4 regions of the Paenibacillus sp. 19GGS1-52 genome follow, and region 2 is predicted to be linked to each of the others. Evidence: riboswitches for the same ligand, from Rfam matches in the RefSeq annotation. Region 2 holds a riboswitch; each other region holds the start of a gene.
The links. Region 2 has a riboswitch for thiamine pyrophosphate ahead of H1230_RS19640 (ABC transporter ATP-binding protein). Riboswitches for the same ligand answer to the same signal wherever they lie in the genome.
Positions count from the first base shown of each region.

Region 1: linked by a shared signal. The riboswitch ahead of H1230_RS22850 (thiamine phosphate synthase) and the one ahead of H1230_RS19640 (ABC transporter ATP-binding protein) in region 2 are both predicted to bind thiamine pyrophosphate.
Region 3: linked by a shared signal. The riboswitch ahead of thiC (phosphomethylpyrimidine synthase ThiC) and the one ahead of H1230_RS19640 (ABC transporter ATP-binding protein) in region 2 are both predicted to bind thiamine pyrophosphate.
Region 4: linked by a shared signal. The riboswitch ahead of H1230_RS30725 (ABC transporter substrate-binding protein) and the one ahead of H1230_RS19640 (ABC transporter ATP-binding protein) in region 2 are both predicted to bind thiamine pyrophosphate.

Region 1 covers NZ_CP059724.1:4,891,157-4,894,364, forward strand. Annotated here, with positions in the region: gene H1230_RS22840 (thiazole synthase) at 1-756, opposite strand, end outside; gene thiS (sulfur carrier protein ThiS) at 912-1,115, opposite strand; gene H1230_RS22850 (thiamine phosphate synthase) at 1,123-1,731, opposite strand; TPP riboswitch at 1,856-1,957, opposite strand; gene H1230_RS22855 (SDR family oxidoreductase) at 2,062-2,931, opposite strand; gene H1230_RS22860 (NUDIX hydrolase) at 3,126-3,208, shown strand, end outside.
Region 2 covers NZ_CP059724.1:4,205,475-4,208,682, reverse strand. Annotated here, with positions in the region: gene H1230_RS19650 (ABC transporter substrate-binding protein) at 1-404, opposite strand, end outside; gene H1230_RS19645 (ABC transporter permease) at 401-1,177, opposite strand; gene H1230_RS19640 (ABC transporter ATP-binding protein) at 1,158-1,940, opposite strand; TPP riboswitch at 2,121-2,225, opposite strand; gene H1230_RS19635 (TetR/AcrR family transcriptional regulator) at 2,347-2,994, opposite strand; gene H1230_RS19630 (DHA2 family efflux MFS transporter permease subunit) at 3,187-3,208, shown strand, end outside.
Region 3 covers NZ_CP059724.1:6,157,832-6,161,039, forward strand. Annotated here, with positions in the region: gene H1230_RS28445 (hypothetical protein) at 1-47, shown strand, start outside; gene thiC (phosphomethylpyrimidine synthase ThiC) at 111-1,928, opposite strand; TPP riboswitch at 2,145-2,251, opposite strand; gene H1230_RS28455 (HEAT repeat domain-containing protein) at 2,303-2,743, opposite strand; gene H1230_RS28460 (6-bladed beta-propeller) at 3,012-3,208, opposite strand, start outside.
Region 4 covers NZ_CP059724.1:6,693,129-6,696,336, forward strand. Annotated here, with positions in the region: gene H1230_RS30715 (hypothetical protein) at 1-694, shown strand, start outside; gene H1230_RS30720 (Hpt domain-containing protein) at 713-1,072, opposite strand; TPP riboswitch at 1,235-1,346, shown strand; gene H1230_RS30725 (ABC transporter substrate-binding protein) at 1,473-2,540, shown strand; gene H1230_RS30730 (thiamine-binding protein) at 2,578-2,871, shown strand; gene H1230_RS30735 (ABC transporter permease) at 2,868-3,208, shown strand, end outside.

The DNA.
Region 1 (3,208 bases), 690 kb from region 2:
TCCGGTTAACGGTGAAGAGGCTGCCGCGCTTTCTTCAACAGGACCTAGGCCTGCCAGATAAGCCTTACGACCAGCAGATACTGCCTCACGAAAAGCTTCCGCCATCCCCAGCGGATCACGCGCTGTAGCGATGGCTGTATTCAGCAGTACTGCTGCTGCCCCCATCTCCATTGCCTCGGCTGCTTCCGAAGGCCTGCCGATGCCGGCATCCACAATAATCGGAAGATTCACCTCTTCAATAAGGATGCGCAGCAGTTCTTTGGTTCTAAGCCCGCGGTTGGTACCGATGGGCGACCCAAGCGGCATCACGGCGGCGGCACCCACATCCCGCAGCCGCAAAGCGACTGAAAGATCCGGACTCATATACGGCAGGACAACAAAACCCTCAGCTGCGAGAATTTCTGTCGCCCGAATCGTCTCCAGATTATCTGGCAGCAAATATTTCTGGTCATTGATGACTTCGATCTTGACCCAATTCCCTAGCCCTGCTGCTCTTGCCAGCCGAGCGATACGCACAGCTTCCTCGGCCGTACGCGCACCAGAGGTATTGGGTAAGAGCTTCATATGTTCGGGAATATGATTCATAATATTCTCTGTGCCTCCAGCAGGGTCTACCCGGCGGAGTGCAACCGTAATCACCTCTGAGCCAGAGCAGGCAATGACCTCAGGGATAAGTGTGTTGCGGCTATATTTGCCGGTTCCAATGAACAGCCGACTGGATAAGACAGTGTCTCCAATGACTAAAGGATCAAACATGAGATCAGCCTCCTGAATTAAATTCTAATTTCTTACAAACGAATTCGAACATGCGATCAACGAGATAAACATATCAAACCTGCATAGTTGCAGATCAAGTCTGGCGGACTCAGAAGACGCTAGATAGCGCCAACCATCGCGCTGATTGTTTGCCCTCAGCCACCCCCAACGAAATGAACCAGTTCAATGCGGTCTCCATCGTTAAGACATACATTTCCATATTCCTCTCTGCTGATTATTGCTCCATTCAACTCGACAATAATCAGACGTCCAGACCACTCGGAACGACTAAGTAACTCGGTCATGGTTCTATAATCCTCAGAATATTCACTCGCTGTTCCGTTGATCCATAGTTTCATTCACCCTTCACCTCCTTTGCATCGCTGTGCGATATGCATTCATAGCAGTCACAGGATCTTCGGCGCCGCAAATGCCGGACATTACCGCTATTCCCGCAGCCCCCTGCTCCATCACCCTGGCCACATTGCTCGGCTTAATTCCACCAATGGCAATCACCGGTATGGCACTATTCCGTACAACATCCGCCAGAAGCTCCAGCCCACATCCCCGTTGTCCCGGTTTACTGGCCGTGTCATATACATGACCGAACAGGCAATAGTCCGCACCCTGGCGGGCTGCTTCAGACGCCTCTTCCGAAGAGTGAACTGAGCACCCCAGACGCAGGCGAGGTCCCAGTACTCTTGCTGCAGCAGGCCTCAGACTGTGCCAAGCCAACTGCACACCACCAGCGCCCAATGTCACTGCAACGTCGATGCGGTCGTTAATAAACAGCTTGGCGGCAGGGATACCTGCCAGCAGCAGTTGCTCACCCACTGACAATAGCTCACGGGCGGAGAGATGCTTTTCACGTAGATGGATATAATCTGCTAGAGGATGCAGCACGGTCATTTTTTCAATAAAATCCCTTAAAGGGAGCTTGCCATCTGAAATTAAATGGATCTCGCCTTGCACCATACCTGGCCCTTCTTCCGTTAATTAGTAGACTGCTTATTTCTCAGAAAACACAAAAAAACCGCCTCCCGTTAAGGAAGGCAGTCGGAATCTGTAAAGGATAAGCTGATTTATAAGCCTGATTACAGTCATTCGTTCTCCACTTCCCTCCGCTGGTATAAACCAGATCAGGTTCAAAGGGTCCGGAATGATTCTCCGTCTCAGCCTTGCGGCCCCCCTAGTGACAACATCATATTAAATTACTATTTGAATTAACTATTGAATATGAATATTATACTAACATAATATTCCTCTTAGAAACATCTATTAATAGGGTTCCATGCTTGGAATTATTTATCCGTTTACGATTTCCCCGCCGTTTACATGCATAACCTGGCCGGTTACATAGGTCGAATCGTCGGAAGCCAAATATACGTATGCCGGTGCCAGTTCTTCCGGTTGTCCGGGACGTTTCATGGGTTGTGTTGCACCGAACTCACTGACCTTTTGTGCATCAAAGGTTGAAGGGATCAGCGGAGTCCAGATAGGTCCTGGAGCGACAGCGTTGACACGTATGCCTTTATCCGCCAGATTCGTGGACAATGAACGTGTGAAGCTGAGAATCGCCCCCTTGGTGGATGAATAGTCCAACAGCTGTGGACTGCCCCGATAGGCCGTAATGGAAGTCGTATTGATGATTGTAGAACCTTCCTTAAGGTGGGGCATTGCTGCTTTGGTCAAATAGAACATGGCAAAAATATTCGTCCGGAATGTACGTTCCAGCTGCTCTGAGGTAATATCCTCAATTTTATCCTGTGGATGCTGTTCTGCGGCATTGTTGATGAGAATATCCAGCTTGCCAAGGCTTTTTACCGTTTGGTTGATGAGATCCTGACAGAAGGCTTCGACACCGATATCCCCAGGGATTAGGACGCATTTCCGTCCCTCCTGCTCAACCTGCCGTTTGGTTTCCTCCGCATCGGAATGCTCATTGAGATATGATATAACTACATCTGCACCTTCCTTGGCAAAAAGAACCGCCACAGCTCGTCCGATTCCACTGTCGCCTCCCGTAATAAGGGCCGCCTTACCCAGCAGCTTACCCGCTGCTTTATAGTTTGCCGGCTCGTATTTCGGCCGCGGGTTCATTTGACTTTCAATCCCGGGCTGCTGATCCTGCTCCTGTGGGGGTAAGGTTTTCTGTGTTTGATTGTTACTTGACATACTCCCTATCTCCTTTCACTTTGCAATTGGGTATTAGCCGAATCGTCTTAGGATGGCTTAAGGGTCTTGGTTTATACATTTCTTACAATATGTTTTTACCACGGTATCACGAAAATTAAACAGTAGGTTTATTGGTCAGGGTATGAATTATAATTAGTTAAGCGTTTGATTTAAACCAAAGAGGAGCAACAATTATGATAAAAAATAGCCATAACATCGTTGTCGCTGTAAAGGGAGTTATATTGTTTGAAGGCAAAATGCTGCTCGTTCAGCGTGC
Region 2 (3,208 bases):
AGATGATTCAGAGGATGCCTAACGATGGCCGCAATAGATTTAACAGGGATCTTCTCAGCACGGGCCATAAGCACTTGGGGCTGGTAGCTGAGGGCCAGATCAATTTGATTCGCGGCAACGAGCTTCAGAGCATCATTGCTGTCGGCGGGCATTTTGATTTCAACGTCCAATCCTTCCTCGGTAAAATATCCATTCTGCTCTGCAGCGTACAGAAACGAATGCACCGCATTGGGATACCAGTCGAGCATTAACGTCAGCTTATGAGGTTGAGTAGATTCACTTGGGGGAGAATTAGCAGTTGCCGGTTCTGATTGTTCATTATTTCCACAGCCACTCAAGAGCAGAACGAGACAGAGGGAAATTACGGGCAGCAACAATTTGTGTGATTTGCGGGAAGAAATCATCGATAAGAGCCTCTTTTCTTAAAAGTAATCTTTTCGAGCAGGGCTATGCCCAGAAACAATGCAATCCCAAGTGCTGAGAGTAGGAATACAGCGGCAAACATCTCGTCACTCTGCATACTCCCCGCCATCCGGCGGCTGTAATAACCAAGTCCTTGGCTGCCGCCAAGCCATTCTCCAATCGTAGCGCCGATAACGCAATAGACGATGGACAGCTTTAGGCCGGAGAAGAAGGAGGGCAGCGCCAGCGGGAGCCCAAGGGTCCTGAGTACTTGCCAGCGAGAGGCGCCCATCGTTAACAGCAGTTCTTCGTAAGCTCGATCACTTTTATGCAGGCCGTCATAGGTAGCGACGACAATCGGGAAAAAGGCGGTCAGGAACACGACAGCAACCTTGCTCCACAGCGTATAACCGAACCACATAATGAAGATAGGTGAGAGGGCAATTAACGGAATCGTCTGACTGATGATCAGAAAGGGATACAGAGCCTTTTGAAGCGGGCGGAACATGTGCATTCCAATGCCCAGCAGTGTGCCGCAGGTAACCGACATCATGAAGCCTAGCAATACCTCTTGAAGTGTTGCCAGCAGATGCTGCCCGAACAATAGTTTACGGTGCGTGAACAGGGCCATCCAGATCGACGTCGGTGCAGGAAGGATGAAAGACGGAATGAAGCCCAGCTGTACCACCAACTCCCAGAGGATCAGTATTAGAAGGACAAGCAAGATGAAGGGACCGTAGTCCGACAGCAGCTTTTTAATAAGTGTGGGTCTCATACAGTCTCCGCTCCAAATCCTCACGCAGGGCAATAAACCGCGGCTCATAGTTCTGCTTGTAATGTCTCGGTCTTGGTAAATCGACAATGAATTCCTGAATTCCACCCGCTAAGCCACCAGTCATCAGATAGATGCGGTCACTGAGCAGCAGGGCTTCTTCAAGATCATGTGTAATGAATAACACCGTCTTATCTAGCTCGCTCCACAACTCCAGCAGCCATTTGTGCATTTCTCGTTTAGTCATAGCGTCAAGGGCACCAAAGGGCTCGTCCAGCAGCATCAGATTTCCTCCGGCAACAAGTGTTCTGAGAAAAGCAACCCGTTGCTTCATACCGCCTGACAGCTCCTGCGGATAAGCATCTTCAAGCTCTGCTAGACCCAAACGCTGCAACATCCCGCGAATCTGAGCGATACTCTCTTTTTTGCTCTGGTCCCGCTTCAGCTTTAGCTCCCAGGGCAAGAGACAGTTGTCCAATACCGTCCGCCAGGGCAATAACAGATCCTGCTGAGGCATGTAAGCGATTTGGCCCAAGCGGGTAGAGTAGGAAACTTCACTGTGAAAGTTAATTTCTCCGCTAGTAGGTTCCAATAAACCAGCAATGATCTTGAATAATGTGCTTTTTCCGCATCCGCTGGCGCCTACCACAGAGATGAACTCTCCCTGATGGATATGCATAGATACTTCCGCGAATACTGAGGACTGTGAAGAATGAGCATAAGCATAGGCCAAATCTCGAATCGTAAGTGTTTCCGTAATGAGCAAACCTCCTAAAAGTTTTATGGAGCATTACCCCCTCTGAGAACCTTCGCAATAAAACTACTTCGAAAGCATGGGCTTAGTTTTATGGAGCCTAGGCTTAAACAAATAAAGGCCCATCCATTTCCATAGAGGAAATGAATGGGCCGAAAGTTCTGTCTGCATAGACTCAAGAATGCATCACATGAAGGTTTCGTTCCACTTCCCTCCGCTGGTATGATCCAGATCAGGTTCCAAGGGTCTAGAGCATAATTGCTCCGTCTCAGTCGAAAGACTCCCCTAGTGAAATTAATAGGTCAATATATTTCTCGAAGAAACGGGTACCGTCCATAAAGGACGGCGAAGCCGTTCTTCTTGATTTGTTTACTAATATATCATATCTTCGCGAGAAGTAAAGAACGGAGGCAGTAAATCAGGGGTTCCGAAGCCCCGTGACGAACAGTGTGATGATCCCCTTTGTGATTTGTTCTTTAGACCGGCCATGAACCTTTTTCTGGAACAAATAGAGATCTGGACTGAGCACGGAAACCAGCGCCGTTGCAACAAACTGGGGATCAATCGGGATGCTCTCGGCTCGTGCGGCAACCTGCTGCAGCAGTTGAAAGAGAATAACATTTAGTCTTTGGAAAAAAGGATGCTCGAACTGAGTAAGCTGTTTTTTGCCGGTGAATTCTGTCTTAATAAGATTCAACAGCTCCGCATGCTGCTCTAGGAAATCCACCACCCGCTCGATGCTGCTCTGTAAACGTTCGAAAGCGGGAAGATCTTCTGAGGTCAACTGTATCTCTTGCTCCATGCCATTCAAAAAGCGTTCGGAGTTGTCTCGCAGTAGTACCGAGCAAATCTCGCCTATATCTGTGAAACGACGGTATAAGGAGGCTTGTCCAATCCCGGCTTTTTTGGCGATTCTATGCATGCTGACGGCTTCCAGACCATTCTCTAGAAATAGCTGGCGAGCGGCATCCAAAATTCGCTCTACGTAAGGATCCTTGGCAGCCTCTTGTGAACTGTTTGCTTGTTTGGGAGGTGAATTTGCATCCCCGTTTATCTTTGTCATCATAGACTCCTTTCAGAAACACATCATATAGTTGCAATAGTTGCAGAAAAGAAGGAGAATTTAATTGACACAGCGGACAATTGTCCGTAAACTAATAAAAAAGACAGCGGACAGTTGTCCGTTCAACTCATTATATAGACAAACCCGCGAAGAGGTCAACATACTCACTGCTGGGACAACAGGAGGAGAAAGAGAATGGAGCAAACGCTGAAGTCGG
Region 3 (3,208 bases), 2.0 Mb from region 2:
CCGGTTCACGAATTTCACCCTTTTTATGGGTCAACAAACCACATTAGCTCTTCCTATGAGGTCCATTGGCTCAGTTTCTGATTTGGAGATAGAGCCATAAAATTCCGGTTTTATTTATAAATCCTCCCGCCACCCTCCTTAAACTCCGCCGCCTTCTCCCGCATCCCAGCAGCGATAGCCGACCGCCCCAGTTTCTCCCCATGCTCTTGAGCCTGCGTCACTTCCAAATCCTGCCCCACCTCATCCTGCCGCCGTGCCGTGTCCCGGATCTCCTGCGAGATGCGCATGCTGCAGAACTTCGGACCGCACATCGAACAGAAGTGCGCCGTCTTGGCCCCTTCAGCCGGAAGGGTCTCATCGTGATATTCGAGCGCCCGTTCCGGATCTAGCGCCAAATGGAATTGATCGCGCCAGCGGAATTCGAACCGCGCCTTAGAGAGGGCGTTATCCCGATCCTGGGCACCTTTGTGGCCTTTGGCCAAATCAGCGGCATGCGCAGCAATTTTGTAGGTAATGACACCTTCGCGCACATCCTCTTTGTTTGGCAAGCCAAGGTGCTCCTTCGGGGTCACGTAACAAAGCATAGCCGTACCGAACCAACCGATCATCGCCGCTCCAATGGCCGAGGTTATGTGATCGTAGCCAGGGGCAATATCCGTAGTCAGAGGACCCAAGGTGTAAAAAGGCGCTTCATGGCACAGCTCCAGCTGCTTATCCATGTTCTCCTTGATTAGATGCATCGGCACATGGCCCGGGCCTTCTACCATTACCTGAACATCATGCTTCCAGGCAAGTGTTGTTAGTTCCCCAAGAGTCTCCAGTTCAGCAAACTGAGCTTCATCGTTGGCATCGGCAATGGAACCCGGGCGCAGTCCGTCACCCAAGGAGAATGCCACATCGTAAGTCTTCATAATCTCGCAAATATCCTCGAAATGCGTATAAAGAAAGTTCTCCTGATGATGTGCGAGGCACCATGCTGCCATAATGGAGCCACCCCGGGAGACGATGCCCGTCATCCGACCCGCAGTCAGAGGAATATAGCGCAGCAAGACACCAGCATGAATGGTAAAATAGTCCACACCCTGCTCCGCCTGCTCGATCAACGTGTCGCGATAAACCTCCCACGTCAGGTTTTCGGCTTTCCCGTCCACTTTTTCCAGTGCCTGATAGATCGGCACCGTACCGATTGGCACTGGAGAATTGCGCACAATCCATTCCCGTGTCGTATGAATATGGTTGCCAGTCGACAGATCCATAATATTATCCGCGCCCCAGCGCGTGGCCCATCTCATCTTCTCTACCTCCTCTTCAATCGACGAAGAGACAGCAGAGTTTCCGATGTTCGCATTGATCTTCACCAGAAAGTTCCGGCCAATAATCATCGGCTCGCTTTCCGGATGGTTGATATTCGCTGGGATAATAGCGCGGCCACTGGCCACTTCTACTCGCACAAACTCAGGAGTGACATTTTCGCGAATCGCAATATATTCCATCTCCGCAGTAATGACGCCTTGGCGTGCATAATGCAACTGGCTGACATTGTGGCCTTTCCGGGCTCTTAACGGAAGCCGCTCCAACCGTGGAAATACTTCTACAGGGGTTTTACCCCAGGTCTTCCCATTATCCTCCGCTTTAATCCCTCTACCTTCATAGGCTTCCGAATCTCCGCGCGCGGCAATCCAGCATGAACGGTGGGGCAATAATCCCTGGCGAATATCCGTGTACGCTTCGGTGTCGGTATAGGCACCACTCGTATCATAAACACGCAGAGGTGCATTCACTTCTTCTAAAGCGGTCCCCGAGGTATTGCTTAAAGTGATCTCCCGCATGGGGACCCTTATATCCGTCCGCGAACCCTCTACATATACTTTACGACTTGCTGGAAAAGCAGACAGATTCACATTCCCCTTCTTCTCTGAACTCGGCATCTTGATTCCTCCTAAAAGTTTTGTAAAGCATACACTTCACTGTTTTCGCTTCGTACAAAACTACTTCGAAAGCATAGGCTAAGTTTTGTAAAGCATACACTTCACTGTTTTCGCTTCGTACAAAACTTGGTGGTGGTTGTAAACAAGAGCGCAGCAAAAAAGCCGCTCCACAATGGAGCGGCTTTATCTATGAACAGCCAAGAAGGCTATACTTGAAAAAGTCCGACTCCACTTTCCTACGCTGGTATGATCCAGATCAGGTTCAAGGGTCCAGGAATTTAATTTTCCCGTCTCAGCCAATTCAGGCTCCCCTAGTGGGTATCTTATTTAGTTAGTTATTAAACTACAGGTATTGGATTCTTTTGTCAACCTGATTACTTCTTCTCAGCAGTCCACATTTTTGACAACCAGCTGTCAAATTCAGGGCCTTTTTCACCCTCGTAAGCATCGTAAATATCCACTCGCATCTTCTTCAGCTTCTCTTTGAACTCTTCAAACGAATGATCCTGGGGCAGACTCTTCTTGATTCTAATAAGAATCTTGGATACGCCCTTCACCAATTCCGGTTTGTTCTTGGAAGGTGCTTTCACATCCTCGCCAAAAGCCTTGAGTTTCAAGTAAGCAGCTTCTTGTACGGTATAGACAGGATCGCTGGTCATTAAACGTGTCAGGATATCAATGATCTTGGAGTGCTTAGTTTGACCTAGCTCTTCAACAGCAGCGAGACGCGCTCTCCAATCTCCGGAGCGGTTCGCCTCTCTTTTTAATTCTTCATAATTTTCTGGCAATTCATTTACTATTTCTTCGTTACTCAAATGACACAATCCCTTTCTTTGTTCAATCTATTGTAAACAACCGATCAATTCATTCAACACCTTAAGACGAGCCTTAGAACCGATAAGTCAATTTTACAGTACTGTTCTCCATCATTTCAATCTTTTCGGCAAAACAAGTGATAAATTGGAGACATTTTCTTATTCCAGCCTTTGTTATGACAGAAAAAGGGTCTATCCCTTAACAGTTTTTCCGACTGCCGGCAGGATAAACCCTTTTGAAGTGAATTAACTATCGTAAAATGTTGATTTACTTACTCTGCTGCGCCAGCATCTTCAGCAATACGGTTATCGCTTCGGCTCTGGTCGTGTTACCGGCTGGATCGAATTGATTCAGGCCTTTGCCTTCGATTAGGCCCAGTTTCTTCACTGCGGCTACCGCACCCTTCGCCCATGTCGGGATGTTCAAGTCATCAGCAAAATTTGTTACCGCATTGGTCTCAAGCG
Region 4 (3,208 bases), 2.5 Mb from region 2:
CAGTGATCCCGATTATATTGCAGATTATATCAACAAGCACTGCTATAACCGCTGGGGCCCGGATACCTATTACGTAACGAATGAACAAACCTTTTGCTGTCTGAGCCGGGCTACTCCCGAGATCGCTACCCACTTGGCTAATCAAATGTACGGGGAATACTATTATGGTTTGTTGCTCAGTATTTTTCATAAAATCGTTCTGCTGAAGCTGGCTAATCTGCACTCTCGTCTTAGTATTACACGCGATTATGACGAAATTGAGGATTTAATCTTTTTGATCACCAAGTTCTCGGCCAAATATTATTTTCTAGAACTCATTTCACAATCCCAAGGTCGGGAGATCTTCATCCAGCTGCGTAAAGTATACGGGAATGATGCCTTGTTCGGAGAAGTGAAGCAAACTCTGGATGACCTGTTTCAATACCAGAATAAGTTCCAGGCCAAACGCCGGGATATGCTGCTGATGATCCTAACCGTATTTACAGTAGTCAGTGGCATTTACGGTATGAACCAGGTCATTGAAGATTTGAAGAACCCTATCGACTGGAGCAAAATGCTGCAATACTCCCCTTTTGAGTATTTGGCCCTCTTCCTGACCTGCAGCGGGATTCTCGTCAGTCTTATCCTTACAATTCGAGAGCTGTGGAACGGAAGCAAGAGCCGCCGTAAAAAAAGATTAAGCCATGAGGAGTAAGCGGCCGTCCACAGTTGTTTACAGCAAACTCTGCAACTGGGAGCAAGCTTCCTTATAAGCTGCACTTACTTCAGGCAACAAGGCTGCCGCTGCCGCAAGGTTGTCCTGTCTGGCATGAAGTTCAATTCCAGCGCAGACGGAGGCCAGATACTGTGCCCCAATGCCCAGACTTCCCGATTTCAGGCTGTGAGCAACTCCGGCGCTTTCGGCAAGATCCTTGTTATCGATCGCTTTCTGCAAGGCTTCTATTCTAAGCGGGGTGTCGCTCGTGAACATGTCCAGCAAGGTGCGCAGCAATTCTGGCTCTCCGTCGCCATCCAATTCCTGAATACCGGAAATGGTCTCTTCATCCAGTACCGGTATGTGAGCGTCCGTCATCCTGATTCCTCCTTTCCCTATTCAGTCTCTGTTTGCCATTCTGTTGTTATATTATATCTCATTAGATCACTTCAAGATATTTCAAATTGGTGGAATGCTGCTGGACAATACAGGAGTGTGCGTCTATAATACACCGTAAGAACGTAGCAACACCCGTGAACTTCATAGAATCAGGGGAGCTGGAATTAGGCCGGCTGAGATTGTATCCCACAAGATACTGACCCTTATACCTGATCTGGATAATGCCAGCGTAGGAATAGCCACTAGTTCGGGTCCCAAGTGACCTCTACTATCTTGCGCCAAACCAGCGTCCCGATCATCGGGGCGCTTTTTGTTATGGGATATTTCGGAATCAATATGAAGCCGGGTCTTTCGTTACCAGATAAAGGAGAGAAGAAACATGGGAGTCAAAAAAGTATTAACGATGGGCCTAAGCTGCCTGCTGATCATCGCCATTGCGGGCTGCGGCAGTAATAATGGGAATTCCGGCAACAATAAGGTGAGTACTACCGGAAATAATGAGGCTGCTCCTGAAGCAACTGCTGTTGCCACGGATGCACCGAAAGAGCTTACCAAGCTTAAGATCGCGCTCGACTGGACACCCAATACAAACCATACCGGTCTATATGTGGCCAAAGATCTTGGATATTACGCTGAAGAAGGTCTGGATGTAGAAATTGTGCAGCCCGGTGCGGCTGGTGCCGACACGATGGTAACCTCCGGTGAAGCAGCGTTTGGCATTGGTGCCCAAGAAAGTCTGACTTTAGCTCGTCTGCAAGGAGTGCCGCTCGTGTCTATCGCCGCTATTATCCAGCATAATACTTCCGGATTTGCCGCACCCAAGGACCGCAACATCAAGTCTCCGAAGGATTTTGAAGGCAAAACCTATGGTGGCTGGGGCTCTCCTGCCGAAGAAGCAGCGATGAAAGCGATCATGGACCCGGAAGGCGGGGATGTGAAAAAGGTTAAACTGGTGAACATCGGGGAAGCCGATTTCTTCACCGCCGTGAAACGTGATATTGATTTTGCCTGGATCTTCTATGCCTGGACCGGCATCGAAGCTGAGCTGCGCGGCGAGCCCATCGATATGCTGTACTTGAAGGATTATGCACCGCAATTGGATTATTACACCCCTGTACTAACTACAAGCGAGAAAGAGATTGCCGATCATCCTGAAATAGTGAAGGCATTCCTGAAGGCTACGTCGAAAGGTTATCAATATGCCATTGATAAGCCTGAAGAAGCGGCCGCCATCCTGAGTAAAGCCGTACCGGATCTAGACCCTAAGCTGGTTCTGGCCAGCCAGAAATGGCTCAGCCCGAAATATCAGGATGATGCTACCCGCTGGGGGGAGCAGAAGGCTGAAGTATGGCAGAATTACGCCGACTGGATGTACGGTCTGAAGCTGCTGGATAAGCCACTGGACGTCGCCAGCACATTTACGAATGATTTTCTACCCGCTGAATAGTGATCGATAAATACAAAATAGAAAGGTTGATATAATCATGGCAAATACTCTATTAAGCATTCAGGTGATCCCCAAGACTCCGAATGGTGAGGATTCCATCCCTTATGTAGATACAGCAATTGAGGTTATTCAGAAATCCGGTGTGAAGCATCAGGTAAATCCGCTGGATACGACGATGGAGGGCGAACTTACAGAGCTTCTGGAGGTTGTGCGTCAGATGCATGAGGCCTTGGTCGCGGCAGGCAGTCCCAGCATCATTTCACAGATCAAGATTGCCCATAACCCGAATGGCATCAGCATGGAGAAGCTAACGGAGAAATATCGGCCGTGAGATCGACCTGGAAGCAAATATGGCCGCCCCTTGTGGCGGTCATATTCTTGTTAACGGGATGGCAGCTGGCGGTCTCCCTATTTCATGTCGAAGCCTGGATTCTGCCTAGTCCCACCGACATCATCCGTGAATTCAATGCTAACGCTTCTGGAATCTGGGTCCATACATTGGCTACGCTGCGGCTGACCCTGATCGGCTTTCCGATCGGTACCGCGGTAGGTCTTATCATCGCACTGCTGCTGCACCTGCTGCCTTGGACCAGACGCGCTTTTTATCCGTTGCTGATTCTCAGCCAGAATGTTCCCTCCATTGCGCTTGCTCCGCTGCTTGTCATCTG